One region of the Pseudarthrobacter sp. NPDC059871 genome, then DNA from elsewhere that is predicted to be linked to it. Evidence: predicted binding sites of a transcription regulator. Region 1 holds the regulator's gene; the other holds the start of a gene.

Region 1 (11,717 bases):
CCTCAACCCGCACCTGCGACGCGTAGTGCAGTGCCGCGGCTTCCGGTTCGGCCAGGAGCGTCACGTCATGCAGGCCCTTGGCCGCCAGCGCTTCACGGACCGCGGAGGTGCGGTGGCTGCCCCACGCTGCCGGGTGGGTGAGGATGATGTCCGACGGCGCTGCCCCCTCGCGCTCGGCCGCCCGGTCCGCCACCCAGCGGGCAACGGTGGCGAAGACCTCTTCGGGGCGGACGGACAGGGTGCCCAGGGCAATGGGCACGGCATCGCCGATGCGGCGCTTGAACTCCCGCACAACGCGTTCCGGGGTTGCGAGCCCGCGGCGTTCTGCCGCCTCCCCCACCAGGACGGGACCCTGTTCGGGGTAGTAGACCACGGAGGGCACTGCGGTGCCCCGAAGGCCCAGCGGCAGGCACTCCGGAACGGGTGGAACTCCCTGGTTGAAACGGACAACCGCGGCTGCGGTGAAACTGGTCCCGACGTCTACGGCGAGAACGTAGGTCATTGCTACCTCGGACAACTGGTGTTTCGCCAGCAAGCTTCATCACAGGCGAACGTCACCAACGTAGCATCACCAACAGGACCCGGAACAGCCCTGTTGGTACATCGAATGGCTATTTACCGGGGCTGCCTCCGGAGTTTTAGCAGTGCCCCGCACAAAAGCCCTGTTCAGGGCCGTAGGAGCCCGGCAGGGCTCCCATGGGTGTCAGAGGCCCGAGTAGGAGTGCAGGCCGTTGAAGAACTGGTTCACGATGGTGAAGTTGAAGACCACGCACAGGTAGCCCACGATCGACAGCCAGGCCGCCCGGGTTCCGGTCCAGCCCCTGGTGGCGCGGGCGTGCAGGTAGCCGGCGTACACCACCCAGATCACGAAGGTCCAGACTTCCTTGGTGTCCCAGCCCCAGAACCGGCCCCACGCCTTCTCGGCCCAGATGGCACCGAACATGAGCGTGAAGGTCCAGCCGATGAAGGCGATGGCGTTGATCCGGTAGGACAGGTTTTCCAGGCTCAGGGCTGACGGGACCAGGCGCATGAAGCCCAGCTTGTCCTCGCCGCCGGCGGCCACGGTCTTCTGCCGGTGAGACTGGACCAGCTGCAGCGCCGACATGGCGAAGGTGAGGGTGAACAGGGCCGAGGACAGCACTGCGATGGAGACGTGGATGATCAGCCAGTAGCTCTGCAGTGCGGGGACCAGGTGGCCCACCGGGGTCCAGTACGCCACCGAAGCGGCCACCAGCATGATGATGGCCAGGCCCACCACGAAGGTGCCCAGGAAGCGGAGGTCGCGGCGGATCAGGACCAGCAGGAACACGGCAACGGCAACAAAGGCACCCGTGGTGAGGAATTCGTACATGTTGCCCCACGGCACGCGGCCGGCTCCGAGCGCCCGGGTGACCACGCCGGCGCCGTGGATCACGGCGCCCAGGACGGTGAGGGCCACAGCAACGCGGGCGGGGGCGCGCCGCGCGGCGGAGTATTTCATGTCGGCGCCGGCGGTGATAATCCCGCCGCCCGCCGGGGTGCCTGAGGCCGCGGACGACGACGGACGCTCGGCCCGGCCGGCCGGCCCGCCGACGCTGGATTCGGCGCGGTTGCCCGCACCCACTGCGGCGGGAACCTTGGCCGGTTCAACGGCCTGTGCGGCCCTGAGGTCGATGGCCTGGAGTGCGCGGCTGCTCTTGGCCAGGTCCCAGGCGAAGGCAATAAAGGCTACGGTGTACGTGCCCGCCGCCAGCAGCATGAAGAGCTCGCTGTACTGGCCCATGGTTTCGTTGATTCCAAACGGCATTACTGGTCCTTTTCGGGCCCTGCGGGGCTAGCTGGGGTGGGGGTGCCTGCGCCATTATCGCCGAGGCTGCTGGGAGTTTGCTGGGACTGCGTGGAATCTTCCTGCCGCTGGCTGTCCTGCTGCGGATCGGCTGCCAGGCCCCATTCCTGGGCCAGCAGGGTGCGTATCGCGGCAGCTTCCCCGGCCAGGCGGTGGTCCTCGCCGCGGGCCAGGAGGCCGTACTCCACCATGGTCCGGCCGTCGTCGTGCGTGCCGGTGCGGACCCAGGCGCGGCGGCGGTTGACGTACAGGGACAGGATCAGGCCGGCCACCGCCAGGAGTGCGAAGATCAGGGCGTACAGCTGGCCGGGGTTGTGGTGGATGTCCACACCGACGTAGCGCTTGACGCCGTCGAAGCTGATGGAGCCCTTGCCGTCCGGCAGCGTGTAGGTGGAGCCGGGTGACAGGGTGATGCCGCCGGCGTCGAGGTTGCGGGCGTTCAGCGGAGTGAGGTCCTTGACGTCGATCTCGAAGACGTTCTGCGGCGAGCCGGTATCCAGTCCAAGGTCGCCGTAGTAGGAGTTCAGTGACAGCTGCGGGTTGAAGAGATCAGGATCACCGCTGAAGGACACGCCCTGCTCCGTAACGAAGGCCGTCGGCAGGAAGAAGCCCTGGAATCCGAGCTGGTCCGGCTTGGCGTCGGGGACCTTGATGACCACCGAGGAGTAGTAGTTGTCACCCTGCAGCTTGGCCACCACCGGGCCCTGCATGGCCACGTTGCCGTCGCCGTCGCGGATGGTCACCACCGGGGCGTAGCCGTTGCCGGTCAGGTAGATGCTGGTGCCGCCCAGGGTGATGGGGTCGTTGACCTTCAGCGTCTCCTTCTTGGCGGGCGCGTCAGGGTTTTCCTTAGTGGTGACGGCTGCCGAGAAGTCGATGGGCTGGCCGATCTTGCCCTGCGATTCACGGTCAAAAGTGATGTCGAACTTGTCCAGCTGCACCGAGTAGGGCTGCAGCTGGCTGGACTGGAAGTTGGTGCCCGGCGTGAACTGGTCATAGCCCACCAGGGTGTTCACGAAGGTGTCGCCCTCCACCAGGATCCGCTGGCCGCTGTAGCCGAAGAGGCCGCCGATGGCCACGGACACCAGGACTCCGATCAGGGAGGTGTGGAAAATCAGGTTCCCCACTTCCTTGGAGAGGCCGCGTTCTGCGCCCAAAGACGGCCGCGCGCCGTCGTCGTCCCTCACCTCAACGCGGTAGCCGCGCTTCCGAAGCAGCCCCGCGGCGCCGTGGATGGCGTCCGACGCCGGGATCCCGGCGTCGGCGGGAATGACCAGCGTGCCGTATTCGGGGAGGCGGGAGAGCCGCTTGGGCGTCCGCGGCGGCTGGGAGCGCATGGCCTTGTAGTGGGCGATGGCGCGGGGCACCACGCAGCCGATCAGGGAGATGAACAGCAGCAGGTAAATGGCGGAGAACCACACCGAGGAGTAGACGTCGTAGAGCTGCAGGCTGTCCAGCAGCTTGCCGTAGTCCGGGTGGTCCTTGATGTACTGCGTGACAACGGAGGGGTTGGCCGGCCGCTGCGGAAACAGCGATCCCGGAACCGCGGCCACGGCCAGGAGCAGCAGCAGGAACAGCGCGGTGCGCATGCTGGTCAGCTGGGTCCAGGCGAACCGCAGCATCTCCTTGGCGCCCAACGCGGGCAGCGCGGCGTCGGCCTTTGCCGCTGACACCTTGTCCGCGTCCGGGGCGGGGGACTTCTTCTTTACGTTCACACGCTCGCTCATCAGATCGGCAACTTCACATCGGTTTGGAACCAGTACTGCAGCTCGGTCACCCAGGTCCCCCAGACGCCGGTGGCCATCAGCACACCCAACACCACCAGGATGCCTCCGCCGGTCCGCTGGATGGCGAGCCGGTGCTTGCGGAAAAATGCCATGACACCCATGCCGCGGCGCACGGCAAGCGCGATCAGCAGGAACGGGATGCCCAGACCAAGGCTGTAGACGAACGCCAGGAAGGCGCCCTTCGCTGCTGACGAGCCGCCGGAAAGGCTGAGCAGCTGGACAGCGGAGTAGGTGGGTCCGATGCACGGTGCCCAGCCCAGGCCGAAGGTCAGGCCCAGCAGCGGCGCACCCCACAGGCCGGCGGGCGGCTTGGCGTGGATCTTGGCGTCACGCTGCAGCCAGCCCAGGCCACCCATGAAGACCACTCCCATGATGATGACCAGCACGCCGAGCACCTGGGTGATCCAGGCGTTCTGGGAGCCGGTGATCAGGGTGCCCAGCTGCCCGAAGGCCCCGCCCAGCAGGACGAAGATCACGGAGAAACCCAGCACGAACAGCCCGATGCCCAGGAACATCCGGCCCCGCCGCTGCTTCTGCAGGTCCACGCCGCTGAGCCCGGTGACGTAGCCCAGGTAACCCGGGACGAGGGGCAGGACGCAGGGAGAGAGGAAGGAGACCAGGCCGGCCAGCAGCGCCACGGGGATGGCGAGCAGGATCGATCCGTTCAGGATGGTTTCGGCGAAGGGGCTGTTCACGGGAACGCGCCGCCGCTACTCAGCCACGGCGGCGGTGATCAGGGCTTTCAGGGTGCCCTTCTGGATTTCCCCGAGGACCCGGGAAGCCACGCGGCCCTGCTTATCCAGGACCAGGGTGGTGGGTACCGCGCCCGGAGGAACCAGCCCGGATACGGACAGCAGCACGCCGCCGTCCTTGTCGTCGAAGCTGGGGTAGGTGAGGTTGAACGTCTTGTCGAACGCTTCCGCGGTTGCCTTCTCGTCGCGGAGGTTGACGCCGTAGAACTGCACGCCCTGGTCCTTGAACTCCTGGTGGAGCTCCTCGAGGATGGGGGCTTCCACCCGGCACGGGGCGCACGCGGCGAACCAGAAGTTCAGGATGGTCACCTTGCCCTGGAAGTCTGCCGGGGTCACCGTGGTGCCGTTGAAGAGGGTGCCGTTGACCTGGATGGCGTCCTTACGGTCCGCGGCGGCGAACTCGGTGACGGACCCGTCGCCGGCCACATAGTTCTTGTTGTCTCCGGCCCTGGCCTGCTTCGCCAGGGCGTCTTCCTGGGCGCAGCCCGAAAGGCCCATGGTGAGCGCGGTCAGGGCGAGGCCGCCGGCAGCCAGCACGCTGCGGCGCGAGGTCAGGTTGTTGTGGGTCACTGCTTAGGCTCCAGGGGTGCTGGCGGCACCGGGAAGAAGGGACGCCGCCGGTTCGCTGTACTGGACGCGCAGGAGGCTGCCGTCGTCGTTGAACACCAGGGACGTGATGGAGGTGAGGGTGCATTCGCGTTTCCGCGGGTCATGCCAGAGTGGTTTGCCCTCCGCGCTGAGGCGGGTGGCCCAGATGGGGAGCTGGTGGCTGACCATGATGGCTTCGGGGCCGTTGGTGCCGTAGTCGCTGCCGGCGAAATCTATGGCGCGCAGGCGTGCATCCTGGACCGCTTCCATGACACGGGCCGCCTGCTGCTTGTACGGCTCGCCCCAGGACGGCCGCAGCGGGTTGACCAGCCGCGGCCAGTGCTTCGGCCGGCGGAGTTCGGCCTTGGTGACCTTCATGCCCTCGAAGTAGTTTTCGGCTTCGATGATGCGTGCGTCGGTGTGGATCTGCAGGCGCAGTGCTTCCGCCGTGGGGGCCGCCGTTTCCTGGGCCCGGTCCAGCGGAGAGGCAGCAAGATAGGTGATCCTGGCGCCGGCTTCCACCCGTTCCCGGAAGTGCCCGGCAAGCATGCGGGCCATCTCCCGCCCCAGTTCGGAGAGGTGGAATTCGGGCAGCCGTCCGTACAGAACGCCGTCGGGATTATGGACCTCGCCGTGGCGGAGCAGATGGACAGTGGCTTGGGGCATGTTTACCAGTTTCTCAAAGATGGCCTGCGATCCGAAATCTTCTACAAAGAGTAGAACTGAAGTTTTTGAAGAAATGTTCCGAAGGCGGGAACAAAAGATGCAAATGCATGTTTATACTGGATGCAGCAAGTTAGTTGAGACTTCAACCGATGAAGCTTCAACAGCAGAACCCCGCAGGCACGCAGACACAAGGAGCATCACCATGGCACTTCCCGCAGACGTCACCACCGGCACCTGGACCCTCGACAACTCCCACAGCGAAATCGGCTTCACCGTCCGGCACGCCGGCATCAGCAAGGTGCGCGGGCAGTTCACCGACGCCACCGCCACGCTCGAGCTCGCCGAGGATGTAGCCCAGTCCAAGATCGCCGCCACCATCAACACCGCCAGCTTCGACTCCGGCGACGCCAACCGCGACGGCCACGTCAAGGGCGAGGACTTCTTCGACGTGGAGAAGTTCCCGGAGATGTCCTTCGTGTCCAACGGCCTGGTGGCCAAGGGCAACAGCTACGAACTGACCGGCGACCTCACCATCAAGGGCGTCACCCGTCCCGTCACCCTCGAAACCGAATTCAACGGCGTGGCCGTTGACCCCTTCGGCAACACCCGCGCCGGCGTCTCTGCAGAGACCACCATCAGCCGCAAGGACTTCGGCCTGACCTGGAACGCCGTCCTGGAGACCGGTGGCGTGCTGGTCAGCGACAAGGTTGCCATCAACCTGGAACTGGCGTTCATCGCCCCCGCCGCATAAGCAGCGGATCCTTCGGGTGAAACCCCGGCGCCGCCCTCAGGGCGGGCCGGGGTTTCCCGTTTAAGCAGCCTCCCTCACGCGGCGCCCGGCCCGGCACATGCGGCGCGGGAGCGCGAGGCCGGGCCACGTACGACGACGGCGCTACAGTGAACGCCATGAGCAACTCCCCCAGCGCTCCCCGCAGCGGGGCTGCCGCGATGTTTTCCCTCGCCGGGCTGCCCCTTGAACTGAAAGTCTCCTTCTGGATCTGGTTTGTGGGCGGTGTCCTGTCCATGCTGGGCGGCCTGCTGGGCATGCTGGCTTCGCTGGTCCTGTTCGCCGCCGCACCGGCGGCCGCCATGGGCGTGGTGGTGCTGATGCTGCTGGCCGCCTCGGTGGGGGCGGCCCAGATGGTGTTCGCGCTCAAGATGAAGGCAGGGCGGTCCTGGGCGCGGGTGGCCCTCACTGTGCTGGCGGCCATCACCCTTGGCCTCGCGGTGGTGAACGGCTCCGCCGGCACCGGCCAGGCCGGGAACTGGGTGGCGTTCGTGGTGGCGCTGGCTGCCACCGTCCTGATGTGGTTGCCCGGGGCGCAGGCCTGGTTCCGCGGAAGTCCGCGCCGGAATACCTCTTCCGAATGATCCCCAAGGGCGGCGGCCGGGGGTACGGTGGTCTTAAGTCATGCTGGGGGTAGGGGCACTGGACCGATCCTCGGCAACCCACCTGTAACCCGACATGAATAGAGGACCGCTCATGAGCACTCCCCCTGTCCCGCCGCCGGGATCCAACGATCCCCACTCCGGCAGTTCAAACACCGGCAACCCGGACACCAACGGCGATGCCGGCAACCAGCCGCCGCGCTTTGGCGAAAACGCCCCGCAGTATGGCCAGAATGCGCCGCAGCAGGGCCAGGGCCAGCCGCAGTACGGGCAGAACGCGCCCCAGTACGGGCAGAACGCACCCCAGCAGGGCCAGCAGTTCGGTTCACAGCCGCCGGCCACTCCGCAATACGGCCAGAACGCACCGCAGTACGGGCAGAACGCGCCGCAACAGGGCCAACAGTACGGCCAGGGCTACGGGCAGCAGTTCGGCCAGAACCCTCCAGGTAACGGACAGCAGTTCGGCCAGTCGCCGTACGGACAGTCCCCCTACCCGTCCGAGCAGCCGCAGGCAGCCGGCAGCAACGGCGTTCCCCAGCTGGTCAACATCTCCTTCTGGCTCCTGCTCGCGGCGGCAGCCATTTTCGTGATCTCCATGCTGACGGGCCTCGGCCAGCTGAACGACCCCGCATTCCGCCAAACGTTCGAAGACCAGATGGAGTCGAGCGGCGCCGCGGGCGTGACGTACGACGACGTCCAGGGCTTCATTGGCGGAACCCTTGTGGTGTTCGCCATCCTCGGCGCCGGCCTGTACTTCCTGGTGGCTTTCTTTGTCCGCAAGGGCAAGAACTGGGCACGCATCCTGGGAACGGTCTTCGCGGGCCTGTCGGTCTTCGGGCTGTTCGGCATCCCCACGTTCGGCACCCTGGGCACCGTCCTGGGCATCGCGGCCATCGTACTGCTGTACCTGCCGGCCTCTGCCCCGTATTTCCGGAAGCAGCAGCCCTTCGCCAACCCTTATGGTGGCGGCTTCAGCGGCCCGTACGGCCGCTGACCCTTTAGTTCCACTCCCGCGGGCGCGGGTTCCGGACCTGCCGTTTTCTAGGCAGTCTGCTCCGGGGCCTGCGCCCGTTGTGCGTGGTAGGCAAGGATCTGCAGTTCGGTGGCCATATCCACCTTGCGCAGGTTGACCCCCTCGGGCACCTGCAGCATCACCGGGGCGAAGCTCAGGACACTCCGCACGCCGGCCGCCACCACGCGGTCGCAGACACCCTGGGCTACGGATGCCGGCAGCGCCAGCACCACCATATTGGCTCCGGTCCGGTGCAGTACCGCCTCCAGGTCCGCGACATCGCTGACCCGCAGCCATCCCACTTCGTTTCCCACCACCATCTGGTCGGCGTCGAAGATGGCCACCACGTCGAATCCCCTGGACTCGAAGCCGCCATACCGGGCCAGGGCCTTGCCCAGGTTGCCGGCGCCCACAATGGCCACCTTCCAGTCGTGCGTCAGGCCGAGTGCGGCAGCGATGTGGCGGCTCAGGTACTGGACTTCGTAGCCCACACCGCGGGTGCCGTAGGAGCCTACGTGGGAGAGGTCCTTGCGAAGGGTGGAAGAGCTCACTCCGGAGGCTTCAGCCAAAGATTCGGAGGACACCCGCTCAATCCCGTCGGCCAGCAGGGTGTTGAGGGCGCGGAGATAGATCGTCAGCCGTGCCACCGCTGCGGGCGGAATCTGCTTGGCTGGCGTACCCGTGGCGTCCGGCAGGTCCGGGACAGCCTGGGGAGTTGAGTCCAGCGAAGTCACCAGCCCCTCCCTTGCATCGCGTTGTGCCTCCACTCTAGAGCCCCTTCGCCGGTGCCAACAAAGCAGGTACCGTCACGTCGGACCGTTCCCCTACTGCGCCATGGCCCGCTGCAGGACGCGTTCCAGCCGGGCTTCGTCGATCTTCCAGAAGTCGCGCTGCACACCGTCCACGAGGACCACGGGGATTTCCTCTGCATAGCGTTCTCGCAGTTCCGGCTGGTTGTCCACCAACTCTTCGCTCCACGTAAGGCCCAGTGCGGCAGTGACCCGGCCGACGGCGTCGCGCGCGTCCTCGCACAGGTGGCAGTTCGCTTTGGTGACCAGGACAACATGGGGTGTGGGCATGCTTTAACGGTAGCGCCGTTGAAGCGCGCCCACACCACGCCCGGCATGCCGACCGCGGCCGCCCGGTGGATTGACTAGACTCAAGTCCATGCCCGAGGAGAAATACGTCGCCGTTGTGACCCGGCCGGTCGCTGCGCCGCAGCCGGGCGAAGCGGCGTTTTTCGATGTGGACAACACCCTCATGCGCGGCGCCAGCCTGTTCCACGTTGCCAGGAAGATGCACCAGCGCGGGGCGTTCACGCTGGCCGAGGCGGCCGGTTTCGCGTGGAAGCAATTCAAGTTCGTGGCCCGCGGCGAGAATATCGACGACGTCCACGCTGTCCGCGATTCGGCGCTCACCCTCGCGGCGGGCATCGCCGTGGACGACATCAAGGCGCTGGGCGAAGAGGTCTACGACGAGATGATCGCCTCGCGGATCTGGCCCGGGGCCAAGGCACTGGCAGAACAGCACCTCAGGGTGGGCCGCCGCGTCTGGCTGGTCACCGCCACGCCGATTGAAGTTGCCACTGTCATCTCCACCCGGCTGGGCCTGACCGGCGCGCTGGGGACGGTGGGCGAGGTCTCGGACGGGATGTATACCGGCAGGCTGGTGGGAGATATCCTGCACGGCTCTGCCAAAGCGGTGGCGGTTCAAGGCATTGCTGACGAAGAGGACCTGGACCTCAAGCGCTGCTGGGCCTACTCCGACTCCTATAACGACATTCCGCTGCTGTCCCTGGTGGGCCATCCGGTGGCCATCAATCCGGACGCCAAGCTGCGCCGCCACGCGCGCGACAACAACTGGCCGGTGTACGACTTCCGCGCCGGCCGCCGGGCGGCAACGTTCGGCCTCAAGGCCGCGACCATGGGCGGCGCCGTGTACGGCCTCTGGAAGGGCTTCGCGAGGATCCGCGGCCCCCGGGCCTGACCCGGCACTTCTGCGGGCAAAAGAAATGCCCGCCACCTCGGAAGGCGGCGGGCATTTCCACGCTGTTCGAAGTATTTCTACTTCTTATTGCGGCGCTGGTGACGAGTCTTGCGAAGCAGCTTGCGGTGCTTCTTCTTGGCCATACGCTTGCGACGCTTCTTGATAACTGAACCCACGAAAGTTCCTTACAAACTAGATGCAGTACCTGTCTGATGGAAAAGGTCCGCGGACAAAGCTACGAACAGAACAACTGACAGATTCTTACAATGACGTAAAACGTTCCTTAACAGGGTACCGCTTCCGGGGCGCGGCTTCTAACCGCCACCGCACTCAACCGGCACGAATACCGGATTTGCGGCGGGACCGGGTCAGCCGGTGCCTGCGTGCCCGTCCACCACGGCTCCCCTGAGGTACTGGTCCACAGCAGTCTCGGGCACGCGGTAGGAGCGGCCAAAGCGGACTGCCGGCATTTCACCGGAGTGGACCAGGCGGTAGACGGTCATTTTGGAGACGCGCATGACCTCGGCAACTTCTGCCACGGTCAGGAACTTCGCGTTCGAGAAGTTCTGTTCTGCGGACATTTCCCTATTTTCCTTTGCTGACGGATGGACAACATTGACCCCAGGTTCGTACCAAATGCGGTGTTCCGATGCTGAGCCATCCACCAACCACCTATCCAGATACTCTAGATGTTCCTGTGGCAGAAGTGAAAGTAGTAGGGTCCCCCTATTTGCCCGGCGCCCCACCCCTCCCTTGGGCCTCCTCAGCCGCGGCGCTTGCGGGCTGAGGCGGCCAGCTGTTCCAGCACCGACGCCGAGACGTCCCACTCCATGCACGCATCAGTGACGCTCTGCCCGTACACCAGCTCATCCCGGCCCGCAGCGTGCTCCACGACATCCAGGTTCTGGGCGCCTCCCACCAGGAAGCTTTCGAGCATGACGCCGGCGATCGCCTGCGCGGCGGGGCCACCCTCTTCGAGCTGCGCACCGATTTCCAGGGCCACTTCCGCCTGGCGGTGGTGGCTCTTGCCGCTGTTGGCGTGGCTGGCGTCCACGATGAGGCGCGGGTTCAGTCCCTTGCCGGCCAGGGTGGCGGAGGCGGCTTCGACGTCGGCCGTCGAGTAGTTGGGGCCCTTGCGTCCGCCGCGGAGGATGACGTGCGTGTCCGGGTTGCCGGCGGTGGCCACCAGCGCCGCCCGGCCGTCACCGTCGATCCCCAGGAACGCCTGTGCTGCCGCAGCGGCACCGCAGGCGTCGATGGCAACCTGCAGGCCGCCGTCGGTCCCGTTCTTGAAGCCGATGGGCATGGAGAGGCCGGACGCCAGCTGGCGGTGGATCTGGCTCTCCGTGGTGCGGGCCCCAATGGCGCCCCAGGAGATGAGGTCTGCCATGTACTGCGGGCTGATCGGTTCAAGGAACTCGGTGGCGGTGGGCAGGCCCAGGGCGGTGACCTGCTGCAGGAAGTGCCGGGCGGTCCGCAGTCCGGTTACCATGTCGTGGCTGCCGTCCAGCCGCGGATCGTTGATCAGGCCCTTCCAGCCCACGGTGGTGCGGGGCTTCTCGAAGTAGGTCCGCATGACGATCAGCAGGTCTTCCTTGTGCTTCTCGGCCTGGCTGACCAGCCGGCGGGCGTATTCCAGCCCGGCCTTGGGGTCGTGGATGGAGCACGGGCCCACGATCACCAGCAGGCGGTCATCCACGCCGTCCATGATG
Region 2 (11,717 bases), on a different contig from region 1:
TTCACAGAAGCCCCCAGCGGATAAGGGGGCTTAAACACTGAACGCTCCTGCAGCCGGTGCAGGAGCGTTCAGTGTTTGGTGCTGCGTTGTGCCCGGGCTAGCGGGCGCCGCCCTGCCACAGGGCGTCGAACGGTGCACCGGAGGCCACGCGGTTGCGGATGCCCTCGGTCACGAACGCCTTGGCTGTGCGGGCCGCCTCCAGCGGGGTGGCGCCCTTGGCGAGTTCGGCGGTCACGGCAGCCGCGAGCGAGCAGCCGGCGCCGGAGACGGCCACCTCGCCCACCTTAGGGGCGCTGAGGACTTCGAGGGTTTGGCCGTCAAAGAAGACGTCGACGGCGTCCGGGCCTTCCAGCCGCACCCCGCCCTTGGCCAGGACTGCTGCGCCGCTCAGTTCGTGGATGCGGACAGCGGCCGCCTTGAGGGACTCGACGTCGGTGATCTCCAGGCCGCTGAGGGATTCTGCCTCGAAGTGGTTGGGGGTCACGAAGGTGGCCAGCGGCAGGATTTCGGCTTTCAGTGCCTGGTCTGTGTCCAGGGCGTGGCCGGGCTCCTGGCCCTTGCAGATCAGCACCGGGTCCAGCACCACGTTGCCGAAGCCGTTGGCCTTCAGGGAGCCTGCCACGGTGCTGATGGTGGCCGGGCTGCCCAGCATGCCGATCTTCACGGTGTCCAGCACGGAGGGTGCGCCCGACGCCGGTCCGTACGCCGCCGCCGTCGCCTCCAGCTGGTCGGCAATCACCTGCTGGTCCACCGGGACGAAGCGGTGGTTCCAGTTGTCCTTCGGGTCGAAGGACACGATGCAGGTCAGGTTGGCGATGCCGAAGACGCCCAGCTCCTGAAAGGTCTTCAGGTCGGCCTGGGCGCCGGCACCACCGGTGGCTTCGGACCCTGCGATGGTGAGGACGACGGCCGGAGTGGTGGCGGACGGCGAGGCGCCGGTGGAAACGGAAGTCATCCCACCATCCTGCCATCCGGCGTCGTGCGTTGCCTTGTGTTGCTGAACAGGGGGAGCGGTAAGGCTGTGTTCAGGACCCCAACGTGGATGGCTGCGCGTCGGGATCCACGCGGACCAGCCGCCAGACGGCCAGACGGCCGATGGCCACGGCGCCGCCCATCACGAATGCCGTGGACAGCATGAAGTCCGGACTTGAACCGGACCAGGGCCTCAGTGCGGCGAGACCAGTGCCAATGAGTGCCCCAACGCCGCCGAACGCGGCAACATGAAGCCACTGGTTCCGCACGGGCTGGAGCAGGATTCCCAGCGGCGCCCCCGCGCAGAAGGCGAGGACCGCCGCCGGTACGGCTCCCCAGACGAGGGTCGCCAGGAACATGGGCAGGAACCACGATCCGCCGCTCCAGACAGCCAGGATGACGGCCAGGCACAGCAGGCTGACCAGCGCGCCGACGGCCAAGGCTGATGTTCCCAGGACCACGCGGCGCGGTCTGCTCACACCCGTCCCTTGGCAACTTGCTGGAGGGCCCCGCCCAGTTCCGGCTGGCGGTAGATGAAGCCGGCTGTGAGGAGCTTCTGCGGCAGGACCCAGCGGCTCTTGAGCACCAGTTCCGTTTCGGTACGGATCAGTACGGCGCCCGCGCGCAGGAGCCAGGCGGGAGTGGGCAGGCCAAAGCGCTTCCCGTAGGCGCGGCGGACCAGCCGCATCAGCTCGTGGTTGCTCACCACATCCGGCGAAGCCACGTTGACCGGTCCGGTGATGTCCGTCCGGGCGTGCAGGAACCGCATGCACCGGTACAGGTCCTCCACGTGGATCCAGCTGAACTTCTGGTTGCCGTCGCCCATGTGCCCGCCCAAGCCCAGCCTGGCGAGGTTGGCGAACGGCCGCAGCGCCCCGCCGCCGGGGCCGAGGACAATAGAGATCCGCAGCGGGATCTTCCGGGTTCTCGGCGTGGCCGCAGCATCCAGGGCAGTCTCCCAGGCTCGCGCCACGTCCACGGAGAATCCGGTGCCCGGCTCGCCGTCGTTCTCTGATTGCGGCCGGTCCCGGGCGTCCCGGTAGATGGTCCCGGTGCTGGCGTTCAGCCACGTCGACGGCGGTTCCTGGCACCGGGCGATGGCGCGGCCCAATGCCTCGGTGGTCCGGACCCGTGACTCAAGAATCGAGGTCCGGTTACGGGCGCTGTACCGGCAGGACACCGAGCGTCCGGCGAGGTTGACCACGAGGTCGGCGCCGTTGAGCACCCTGGCGAGGGCGTCGTCGTCGTTCCAGCTTGCCGAGGAACCCCCCGCTCCCTTGCGCCCGATGGTCCGCACGGCCCAGCCGTCCTGCTCGAACCGCGACCGGACATATCTGCCGATGAAACCCGAAGCGCCGGTGAGTACCACCGTCTTGGTTCTGCGCATTGTTCCCCCTTGTTGGTTTTCCATGATGGTCGCCGCCTGCCTAACTGCGGACGCTGCGGCTGAGGTTGAGGACGTCATCCAGGACCTTGCCTACGCCTGGAACGCGGGCCAGCCCAAGTCCGCGGGCGATCAGCGGTGCTGCCCCATCGACCAGCCGCCTGGTGCGTTGCTGCCCGTCCGACGTGTCGTAGACCCAAAACAGGGTGACGCCCATGTAGCACAGCCACAGCAGCTCGGGCAGATCGCTCCGCAGCTTCCTGGGAACAGCCGGCCGGGCGCCGTCCACCGCCCGCCGGAAGATCTCCAGCGAGGCTTCCCGAGCGGGGGTGGAGGCTGTGGAAAAGGGGTTGACCGGGGAGGTGGGGCGGATGGCCGTGGCCACAAAGTCCGCGCCGAACCGGTGGTAGGGGGCCATGACGTCCAGGCCTGCGTGGAGGACGGCCTTGAGCCGCTCTGCAAGCCCGCCCGTGGTGTCCAGCGCTCCGGCCGCGCGCTCGGCGTGCTCCGCTTGGACCTGGACGTAGAGCTCGTGGACAAGGTCGTCCTTTGACTCAAAGTAGTAGTACGCGTTGCCGGCAGAGACGCCTGCCTCGGCCGCGATAGCCCGCATCGTGGTCTTTTCGAAGCCGATCTCGCGGAACATCCGCAGTGCCACTTCTGCCAGTTTCTGCCGGGTCTGCTCACTCTTCGCAGCCAACTGTTTCCCCCAAATTTGAACGTGTTCAAGAATAAGTATGGCACGTCTTTTGAACGTGTTCAGTTTCCGCTGTGCCCCCTCGCGCGCCCGTGGACGGTGGCGATGGGAGAATGGACTGACCCCAGTGCTAATACAGCCGGCGGCCCGGTTCCGCGGCCGCCGAGCGAACCACTCCGAACGGATCTCCTCCATGCCTGCTGCCCCAGGACATAACGCCGCGCCCGAGACCACCTCGCCGGAATCTCCTGCAAAATTCGCCTCAATCGGCTCGCCGTACTTCGGCATCATGCTGGCCTTCATGGCGGTGGTGCTCATCCTGTCCAACATCGGCGCGTCAAAGGGTGTGGCGATTGGCCCCATCGTGACGGACGGCGGCTTCTTCCTGTTCCCGCTCGCCTACATCCTGGGTGACGTCATCAGCGAGGTGTACGGCTTCAAGGTGGCGCGCAAGGCCATCTTCACCACGTTCGCACTGTCCGTGTTCGCGTCCCTCTGCTACTGGGTGATCATCGCCCTCCCCGGGTTCGACGACGAGTACGGCATCGCCAAGCAGTCCGCGCTGGAGGGGGCCCTGGGCCCCGTGCCACAGATCGTGCTGGCCTCCCTCCTGGCGTTCCTCGCAGGCCAGACCATCAATTCGTGGATCCTGGTGAAGATGAAGGCGCGTACGGGCGAGAAGTCGCTGTGGGCCCGGCTGATGGGATCCTCCGGGGCCGGCGAGTTCGTGGACACACTGATCTTCTGCAGTATTGCCGCGTCCGTCATCGGCATCACCGACGCCGGCACGTTCCTGAACTACGTGGTGGTGGGGTTCCTCTACAAGACCCTGGTGGAGTTCCTCTTCGTCCCTGTGACGGCGCTGGTGATTGGGTGGGTCAAGAAGCGCGAACCGAGTTACGGCCTGGTTTCCCCTTTACCGGCAGCTTGACTCTGCGGCCGCCTGGCCCGCCGATTCGACGGTTCCCTGCATGCTCGATGTTTCGAAGCCACGCATAGGCAGGGAACCGTCGAAACGGGCGTAGCGGTCAGGTTTCGCAGTTCCTGGCAAACGCGCGCAGTACGCGATATTTGAACTCCGCCTCGCTGAAGAGATGTTTCCACTCGATACGCAGTACGATCCAGCCGTCCTCGGTGAGTGCCTTTTCCCGCTGTCTTTCGTTGTAGATCACCTCGTCAGTCGGACGGAAGTCGAAGTACTTGGACTTGCCGTCGAATTCGAGTGCCACCTTGCGGGCAGGCCATGCGAAGTCCAAGCGATAGGGTCCGCTGGCCGTATACACCGAAAACTGAAGTTCCGGCGTGGGAAGTTTCAGCCTGTGGATGAGTTCGCGGGTGAGGCTTTCGCCGGCTGACTCGGAGCGCGGATCCACCAGTTCAAGAGCCGTCCTGAGCGCCACGGCTCCGTTGCGGCCTGCCAGTGCAGCGCATCTTTCCCGAAGGAGCGGGACGTCTGCACCGAGCCTGGCGGCGTGATCCACCAGAATTACCGCCTGCCTAACGTTGAACATCAGGCAGGAGTCCACCACTGTCCGTTCCAGCGAGGTGCACGGCAGGCCGTCAACGAGCGAAAGTTCACGTCGGTTTATTGTCCCTGTGTGGGCGGCAACGCCGTATCCGTGGGAAATTCCGGAGGGGCGGCCCGGTTGCGTCAGGTGAACTGTGTCATCGACGTTCCAGAGATGGAGCCGGCGTAGGGCTGCGGCTGAGGTGTGGCTGTAAACAAAACTTCCTGCCGACGTCGTCAGCGTTCCGTGTGCGTGGCCGTAAACGCGTTGACGCCGGCGATCCGGCTCCGTCAAACCGTTCCACCAGTCACCGCGGGCGTAGCAGCCGCGTCGAATCCTGACCAACTGCCCGCCGCGCACCAGCGCGGAGATGGCCCGGGCGTTGAAACCCTGTTCCAGCAATTCGGCGGTCCGCCAGAAATTTGCCTGGCCAAAGGCAGGGATACCATTCATGGTTCAAGCGTTGCCGGAATGCCTCCCGCCGCCCAGTACTGGAGACGGCTATGTGGACAATGCCGTTTCGACGATCAGCTGCGCATCTGATGTTTACCCACGTCGAGTGCGCAGGGAACCGTCGAAACGGGTAGGCACTGGAACGCGACGGCGGGAGGCCGCCTCACTGCCCTCAGGAGTAATAGTTCGCCAGGGTTTCGGCCTTGAAGTCGAAGAAGGTGCCGGACTCGATGGCCAGGCGGGCGTCGTCCACCATCTTCACCACGAACCGCTCGTTGTGAATGGAGATCAGCGTGGCAGACACCATTTCCTTGGCCTTGAACAGGTGGTGGATGTACGCCCGCGAGTAGTTCTGGCAGGTGTAGCAGTCGCAGCCGTCCTGCAGCGGGCCGAAATCACGCTTGTACTTGGCTCCGGACAGGTTGTAGCGCCCGGTGGGGTGGTAGAACGCGGAGTTGCGGGCGACGCGGGTGGGGGAGACGCAGTCGAACGTGTCGGCTCCGTTCTCAATGGCCGTGAAGATGTCATCCGGCTCCGAGATGCCCAGCAGGTGGCGTGGCTTGTCCTCGGGAAGTTCCTCGTTGCACCAGCGAACGATAGTGCCCAGGTTCTCCTTCTCCAGCGCCCCGCCGATCCCGAATCCGTCGAACGGCATGGCACCCAGATCTCGGCAGGCCTTCCGGCGCAGGTCCTCGTACTGGGCGCCCTGGATCACTCCGAACAGCGCCTGGTACGGCTTGCCCACCCGCTCGCCGGTCAGCCGGAAGTGCTCGGCGATGCACCGCTCGGCCCACAGCCGGGTGCGCTCCAGCGACTCCTCCTGGTAGCCGCGGGAGTTCTGCAGCGTGGTCAGCTCGTCGAAGGCAAACATGATGTCCGCGCCGATCTGGTGCTGGACCTGCATGGAAATCTCGGGGGAGAACCGGTGCCGGTCCCCGTTCAGGTGGGACTTGAACCAAACGCCGTCGTCATCGATGTGCGCCAGGCGTTCCTTGCCGGGCGCCACGGCGTCGTCGGGGCCGGAGGCATCAACGGACTTCATGTCGATGACCTTCTTGAACCCCGAGCCCAGGCTCATCACCTGGAACCCGCCGGAATCGGTGAAAGTGGGGCCGGCCCAGTTCATGAAGGCGCCCAGCCCGCCTGCCTCGTCCAGGATGTCCGCGCCCGGCTGCAGGTAGAGGTGGTAGGCGTTGGCCAAAAGCGCCTGCGCCCCGAGGTCCGCCATGGACTCCGGCAGGACTGCCTTGACGGTGGCCTTGGTTCCAACGGCGATGAACGCCGGAGTACGGATCTCACCGTGCGGGGTGGTGATGGTGCCGGTTCGCCCCAGGAATTCCCCGCCGTTCTCCGAGACCTGGGCGGCCGACGGCGGGCACGATTCACTCAGGCGGGTCCCCACCGTGAACGAGAATTCGGATTGTTCCGCGGGAAGCGCGGGATCAGACGTGGTTGCGGGGGCGGGGTTGGCTGGCACCGTACCAGTGTGCCAGCAAACCGGCCGGCACCAACAAAGCGGACCCGCCGGCAAGTGCCCGGTCAGCCCGGGCGCCTACTCCGATAAACGCCGCTTCAGCCCAAACGCGCATCCGCCGGCTGAGCCAGTCAGCTCACCGGCTCCGACCCGGAATACTCGGCCTGCCGCCACGTATCCCAGGAGGACCGGATGGCATCCACCTTCGCGGCACCCAGATCGTACGTGGAGGCAATCACCATGGACCCGCCGTGGGGCCGCAGGTCCTCGATGACCGGCTGGTCCGTCACCACCAGGAGCCCCTCGCCGTGTGCGGCGTAATCGTGGACGGTGAGTCCCACCTGGTGGTTGCTGCGGTACCAGACCTTTCCGGAGATCTCCTCTCCGGTGGCCAGGGTGAGGCGGTAGTCCTCGCCAGGAGCCGGGACGTCGGTGAGCCCGAGTTTCTCAATCGCGGAGCCAGGGCCGCCCGGAAGCTGCAGGAACAGCGTGTGCCGCGTGCCATTGGGATGGCGCTCCAGTGCAAAGCGGAGCTGCTGCAGGAAGGTGAGCCACCCCTGGGTGATGTCCTCGTCCCAGGCAGCCCATTCCGAGTTGTGGTCCAGCGCCGCGCGGGTGACGTTGACCCGTGTTCCGCCGGCCACGGGATGCAGCTCGAACGTGTCGCCGCCGTGCACGGTCAGGCTGGTGTGGTCCGGTGCTTCCTGCACATTGTCGGCGAAGTAGATTTCCTTGATTTCGGCGTCAAGGTCGTCGGCCTGCCAGCCATGCCACTGGGCCACCCGGGACGGTTCACGCAGCATGTTCCAGACCTGCGGCGCGTCGGCGTTGATCACTACGCTGAGATTGTTCGTCATAGCCCCGAATCTACAACGCCGTCCGGGGCCCGGGTAGGGCTAATTTGTTCAGGCGCGGACGGCCTCAAGTTCGTTGCCGATCCGGCGCTCCAGCTCGGACATACCGATGGTTTCCGAGCCGCCGTGCGCCCGCAGGAACAGCAGCGACTCCAGCCGCAGCAACCGCCACTCACGCTCGGCGTCGTGGTTGGAGTTGTCGATGGAACGGAAGATTTCCTTGTCGTACAGGTTGGGCTCGTTGAGCGAGCGCTGCCGTACCTTGGCCGCCATCCGGGCCTTGAACGGATCCGTTTCCTGGCTCTCCGGGGTGCGGATGAGTTTTTCGTAGACGGCCGCGCGTTCGTCCTGGCCGTCCTGCCGGCAGATGTAGCTCGCCAGCGCCAGGGATGCCTCCACGGACGCCCAGCGCCCGGGGTTTCCGTCGTAGGGCAGGACCGTGAGGAGGTCCGCGATGGACAGCGCGCCCTCCGCGTCCTTCAGCGCAACGAACAGTTCGTGCGCGAGGTCGGTGAGGTCCTTTAGGCAGCTGCCTGACTTGAAGTTCACGCCCTTGGAGAGGCGGTCCGTCAGCAGCAACACGCCTACGGCATCCGGGTGCGCTTCCGCAGCGGCTTCCACGACGGATTCGGGGGTGCCGTCCGGGGTGGGGATCAGTGCCAGTTCCTCTTCGCTGGGCCCGTTGGCCGCGGGCGGAGCCGCCGGAAGGGGAGGTACGACGACGGCGGGCACCGGGGCGTCGGCGGCCGGTTTACCGCCGGGCTGCTCCTGCCCGGATTCCGTGCCAGCCGCGGCACCGGCCGAGTGCGTGGCCTCCGGCACCGTGGTGTCCGCCGCTGTGGCATCCGGAACTGGTGCTGTCCCCTCCGGGGCGACTGCCCGCGGAAGGTGCGTGACGGCGTCGTGCGCTGCGTCAACGAGCGTGACCGTGCTGCCGGCGGCGATGCGCAGGGTTCCCCCGCCGGTCAGGCTGGCGAGGACCAGGGCAGGCACGCCAAAGTCGTCCCGCTGCAGCTCCAGCTGGTGGATTTCCGCCGTCCGTTCACCGTCGGGCAGGAGGATGTGGCTGCCGGTGGTCAGTGATCCAGCCTGCTGCTCGCGATGTTGCCGGGCCGGTGTTTCGGTCATGGGAGTCCTTAAGTTCTCTTGCGGTCCGCCCTACAGTCTACAAAGGCAGGTGCCTGAAACCGGGGACCCCCACGTCCCGGCGGGATGTCAGAAGCCGACGCCCGCGAAGGCCAGTGCCTGCCGGATGAGGCCGCCGCGGCCGCCGCTGAACTCCAGCTGGACACCCGGGCTGAGGACTTCGTCAGGGGTCATCCAGGTCAGTTCCAGGGCATCCTGGCGCGGTTCGCATTCGCCGGTCACCGGGATGACGTAGGCCAGGGACACGGCGTGTTGCCGCTCATCGGTGAAACCGGTCTGGGACGGCGCCGGGAAGTATTCGGCCACGGTGAACGGCACCGGGCTGATGGGCAGCTGTGGGAACGCCAGGGGGCCCAGGTCCTTTTCCATGTGCCGCAGCAGTGCGGCGCGGATGGTTTCCCGGTAGATCACGCGGCCGGACACCAAGGACCGGACCATGGTGCCGTCGTCGTCGGCCTGCAGCAGCGTGCCTACTTCGTTGACGTACCCCAGCGGGTCCAGCCTGACCGGGACCGCTTCCACGTAAACCATGGGCAGCCGGCCCCGCGCCTCAAAAAGGTCTTCTTCGGAGAGCCAGCCGGGATTCGGGTCAGGGGTGCGCACGTTCATGGTTAAGTTCTACCCCATGGGGCGGCGCTCGGAGATCCACACCGTGGCGGGCACGCTGGCGGCGAACACGGTGGCGTCCGGGTTGGCCACGTGCAGGGTGCTGCCAAACGCTTCCTCCGTCACGCCCACCTGGAACCCCGCGGAGGTGAGCCGTTCCCGCACCGGTTCCAGGCCGCCGTCGTACTCGAAGCCCAGCCCTGAACGGGCCGGGCCGGAGGCCGGCCGGACCATCAGGACGCCGCCGTTCTTGGCGGTAAAGTCGGCTGTTTCGTCGTCGTCCGGCACAGGCCGCGGACGGGCACCGACGTGGCGCAGCGTCCGGGCGGCGCCGTCGGCGTCCTGGGTGAACCAGACCACGACGACGGCCAGCGCCTGATCGGCATCGGCGCACTGGGCGCCGTGCCCGGCAGGGTCCGCGAGGAAGCTGAAACCGTCCGGCCCGGTAATCCGGCACGCGTCACCGTGGTCCGCGGTGACCAGTTCTGCGGACGTGCTGCCGTCCTCCGCCGCAGACTCATTGGTGCGCCGGGCGAATTCCGCAAGGTCGCCCACCTCCACCGCAAGGGTGGTGGTGCCGTCCAGTGCATCTCCCTCGGGGACGCTGTGCAGGGCCAGCCGCCCGGCCCCGGAGTCAAAGACGCGGAAGCCGCCGTCCCCTTCGGTCAGGACCAGCCCCAGCGCCGTGAGGAACCGTTCCCAGTGGTCGATGCGGGAGGTGAAATGCAGGGGGCGGACGCGGAGCATTGGGGGTCCTTAAGCTCGGAATCGGGGCTATACGCCCATGATGGCACAGGGCCGCCGGGGCCGCGCCGGCCGAGGTGTCCGTTGAGCTGATGCGTCCCGCGGTGGTGCCGGCCTTGTGATGTCGGAGGGCGGGGGCACAATAGGGCCATGGCTGTTGAACTCGACGAACTGTTGGTGCCTGATGCTGCCGCCTGGCGCGCCTGGCTGGAGGAGAACCATCGGAGCAGCCCGGGCGTGTGGCTGGTGCTGCATAAAAAGGGCGGCACGGTGACGGAACTCGACTACGCCGCAGCGCTGGACGAGGCCCTGTGCTTTGGCTGGATCGACGGGCAGGGCAGGCGGCGCGACGACGAAACTTCCTTCCAGCGCATGACCCGCAGGGGTCCGCGGAGCCCCTGGTCCGCCCGGAATGTGGGCCATATTGCCCGGCTGGAGGAAGCGGGCAGGATGACCGAGGCCGGCAGGGAGGCCGTGGAGTCTGCGAAGGCGGATGGCCGCTGGGACACGGCCTACAGCGGGCAGGCCACGGCTGAAGTTCCCGAGGACCTGGCCGCAGCCATTGCCGCGGTTCCGGCGGCGCAGGCCATGTTCGATGTCCTGACCAGGACCAACCGTTTTGCCTTGATCTACCGGACCAACTCGGTGAAGCAGGCGGCCACCCGGGAACGGAAGATCGCGGGTTTCGTCGAGATGCTGGCCCGCGGCGAGGCACCGTACCCGCAGAAGAAGCGTCCCGGCAACGCCCCGAACACGTAAGCGGGCCGCAGACCCATGCCCCTGGAGCCGGTGGTGCCAAAACGTTACGCCACTGACGTGCGGCGATGGCTGCGCAGTTGGGTTCCGGGCTGTGGACCGGTAAATTTGATGGCTTACTTGCGCTGGTGCCGTTCCCCAACCCGGGGGACGGCACTTGCGCGTTCAGCGACGGATTGAAACCATGCCCCGAACATCGCCCCGTACTGTCCTCCCTGCGCTGGCCACGGCTGTGAAGCGCCGCCCCGTCCTGTGGGGTGCGGCGGCGGTGGCGGCCGTCGCCATGCTGCTCCTCTCCCTGGTCCTGGCAGGGCAGGCGCGCACCGGCCCGGAAGCCACAGCCGGGCGGGTGCTGGCCGGGGTGGCGGCCGCCCAGGAGGCGTCGAAGGGCCGGTCCGGCGGTTACGCCTCGCTGTGGCTCAAGGGCAACGACCGGACCCTGTTCGAGCGCGGGGAGGAGGTCCCGGCGGACGGCGCAGAGGATGTCCGGAGCATCGAGTGCGGAGCGGGCTGGCTAACCGGGGCGCGGGTGGAAGGCAAGGTCTACCTGCGGAGCAGTGCATCGGACACGGTGACCGCGGATGCCGGCCGTGTCCGGTTGCCGGACTGCATCAGCGCGGAGGCCCGCGACGCCCTCCTCACGGACCTGGGCAACGGCAGGACTTTCCCGGCGCCCGACGCCGCCGCGCTCGCTGCCCCGGCGAAGGATCCCGGCTACCGGCCCGCCTACCACCTCACCCCGGACCAGCGCTGGATGAACGACCCGCAGCGGCCGTTCCTCAAGGACGGGCTCTGGCACTACTACTACCTCTACAACGCCGACTACCCGGAAGGGAACGGCACCGAGTGGTTCCACGCCACCAGCACCGACCTGGTGCACTGGAAGAACGAGGGCGTGGCCATCGGGAAGTTCCGCAACGGACTGGGCGACATTGAGACAGGCTCCGCGGTAGTGGACGCCGAAGGGACCGCAGGATTCGGCAAGGGCGCCGTGATCGCCGTCCTCACGCAGCAGGATGCCGGTGTGCAGCGACAGTCGCTCTTCTATTCCACGGACAACGGCTACACCTTCACGAGCTACGACGGCAATCCCGTCATGGACAACCCCGGCGCCGAGCACTGG

Evidence for each region. Region 1 encodes Rex, which represses fermentation and respiration genes when NADH is low (regulators of the CRP and FNR family bind a similar motif). Its sites were predicted from a motif close to CTTGTGAANNNNTTCACAAG; they were not measured.
Region 2: the regulator Rex is predicted to act here: its motif matches at 3,103-3,122, upstream of ACFV4R_RS07620 (queuosine precursor transporter).

What each region holds. Positions count from the first base shown of each region.
Region 1 covers NZ_JBHWJV010000003.1:223,105-234,821, reverse strand. Annotated here, with positions in the region: gene ACFV4R_RS06185 (Hsp70 family protein) at 1-502, opposite strand, end outside; gene ccsB (c-type cytochrome biogenesis protein CcsB) at 704-1,786, opposite strand; gene ACFV4R_RS06175 (cytochrome c biogenesis protein ResB) at 1,786-3,552, opposite strand; gene ACFV4R_RS06170 (cytochrome c biogenesis CcdA family protein) at 3,552-4,307, opposite strand; gene ACFV4R_RS06165 (TlpA family protein disulfide reductase) at 4,323-4,901, opposite strand; gene ACFV4R_RS06160 (histidine phosphatase family protein) at 4,938-5,618, opposite strand; gene ACFV4R_RS06155 (YceI family protein) at 5,821-6,369, shown strand; gene ACFV4R_RS06150 (hypothetical protein) at 6,525-6,989, shown strand; gene ACFV4R_RS06145 (hypothetical protein) at 7,102-8,001, shown strand; gene ACFV4R_RS06140 (redox-sensing transcriptional repressor Rex) at 8,049-8,753, opposite strand; gene ACFV4R_RS06135 (glutaredoxin family protein) at 8,844-9,098, opposite strand; gene ACFV4R_RS06130 (HAD family phosphatase) at 9,187-10,005, shown strand; gene ACFV4R_RS06125 (30S ribosomal protein bS22) at 10,083-10,181, opposite strand; gene ACFV4R_RS06120 (helix-turn-helix domain-containing protein) at 10,374-10,586, opposite strand; gene ACFV4R_RS06115 (3-deoxy-7-phosphoheptulonate synthase) at 10,769-11,717, opposite strand, start outside.
Region 2 covers NZ_JBHWJV010000004.1:160,076-171,792, forward strand. Annotated here, with positions in the region: gene ACFV4R_RS07600 (hydroxymethylpyrimidine/phosphomethylpyrimidine kinase) at 98-955, opposite strand; gene ACFV4R_RS07605 (hypothetical protein) at 1,026-1,451, opposite strand; gene ACFV4R_RS07610 (TIGR01777 family oxidoreductase) at 1,448-2,359, opposite strand; gene ACFV4R_RS07615 (TetR/AcrR family transcriptional regulator) at 2,400-3,056, opposite strand; gene ACFV4R_RS07620 (queuosine precursor transporter) at 3,247-3,984, shown strand; gene ACFV4R_RS07625 (hypothetical protein) at 4,082-5,014, opposite strand; gene tgt (tRNA guanosine(34) transglycosylase Tgt) at 5,187-6,491, opposite strand; gene ACFV4R_RS07635 (SRPBCC domain-containing protein) at 6,620-7,345, opposite strand; gene ACFV4R_RS07640 (DUF6707 family protein) at 7,394-8,470, opposite strand; gene ACFV4R_RS07645 (NUDIX hydrolase family protein) at 8,558-9,097, opposite strand; gene ACFV4R_RS07650 (VOC family protein) at 9,107-9,841, opposite strand; gene ACFV4R_RS07655 (YdeI family protein) at 9,989-10,597, shown strand; gene ACFV4R_RS07660 (glycoside hydrolase family 32 protein) at 10,779-11,717, shown strand, end outside.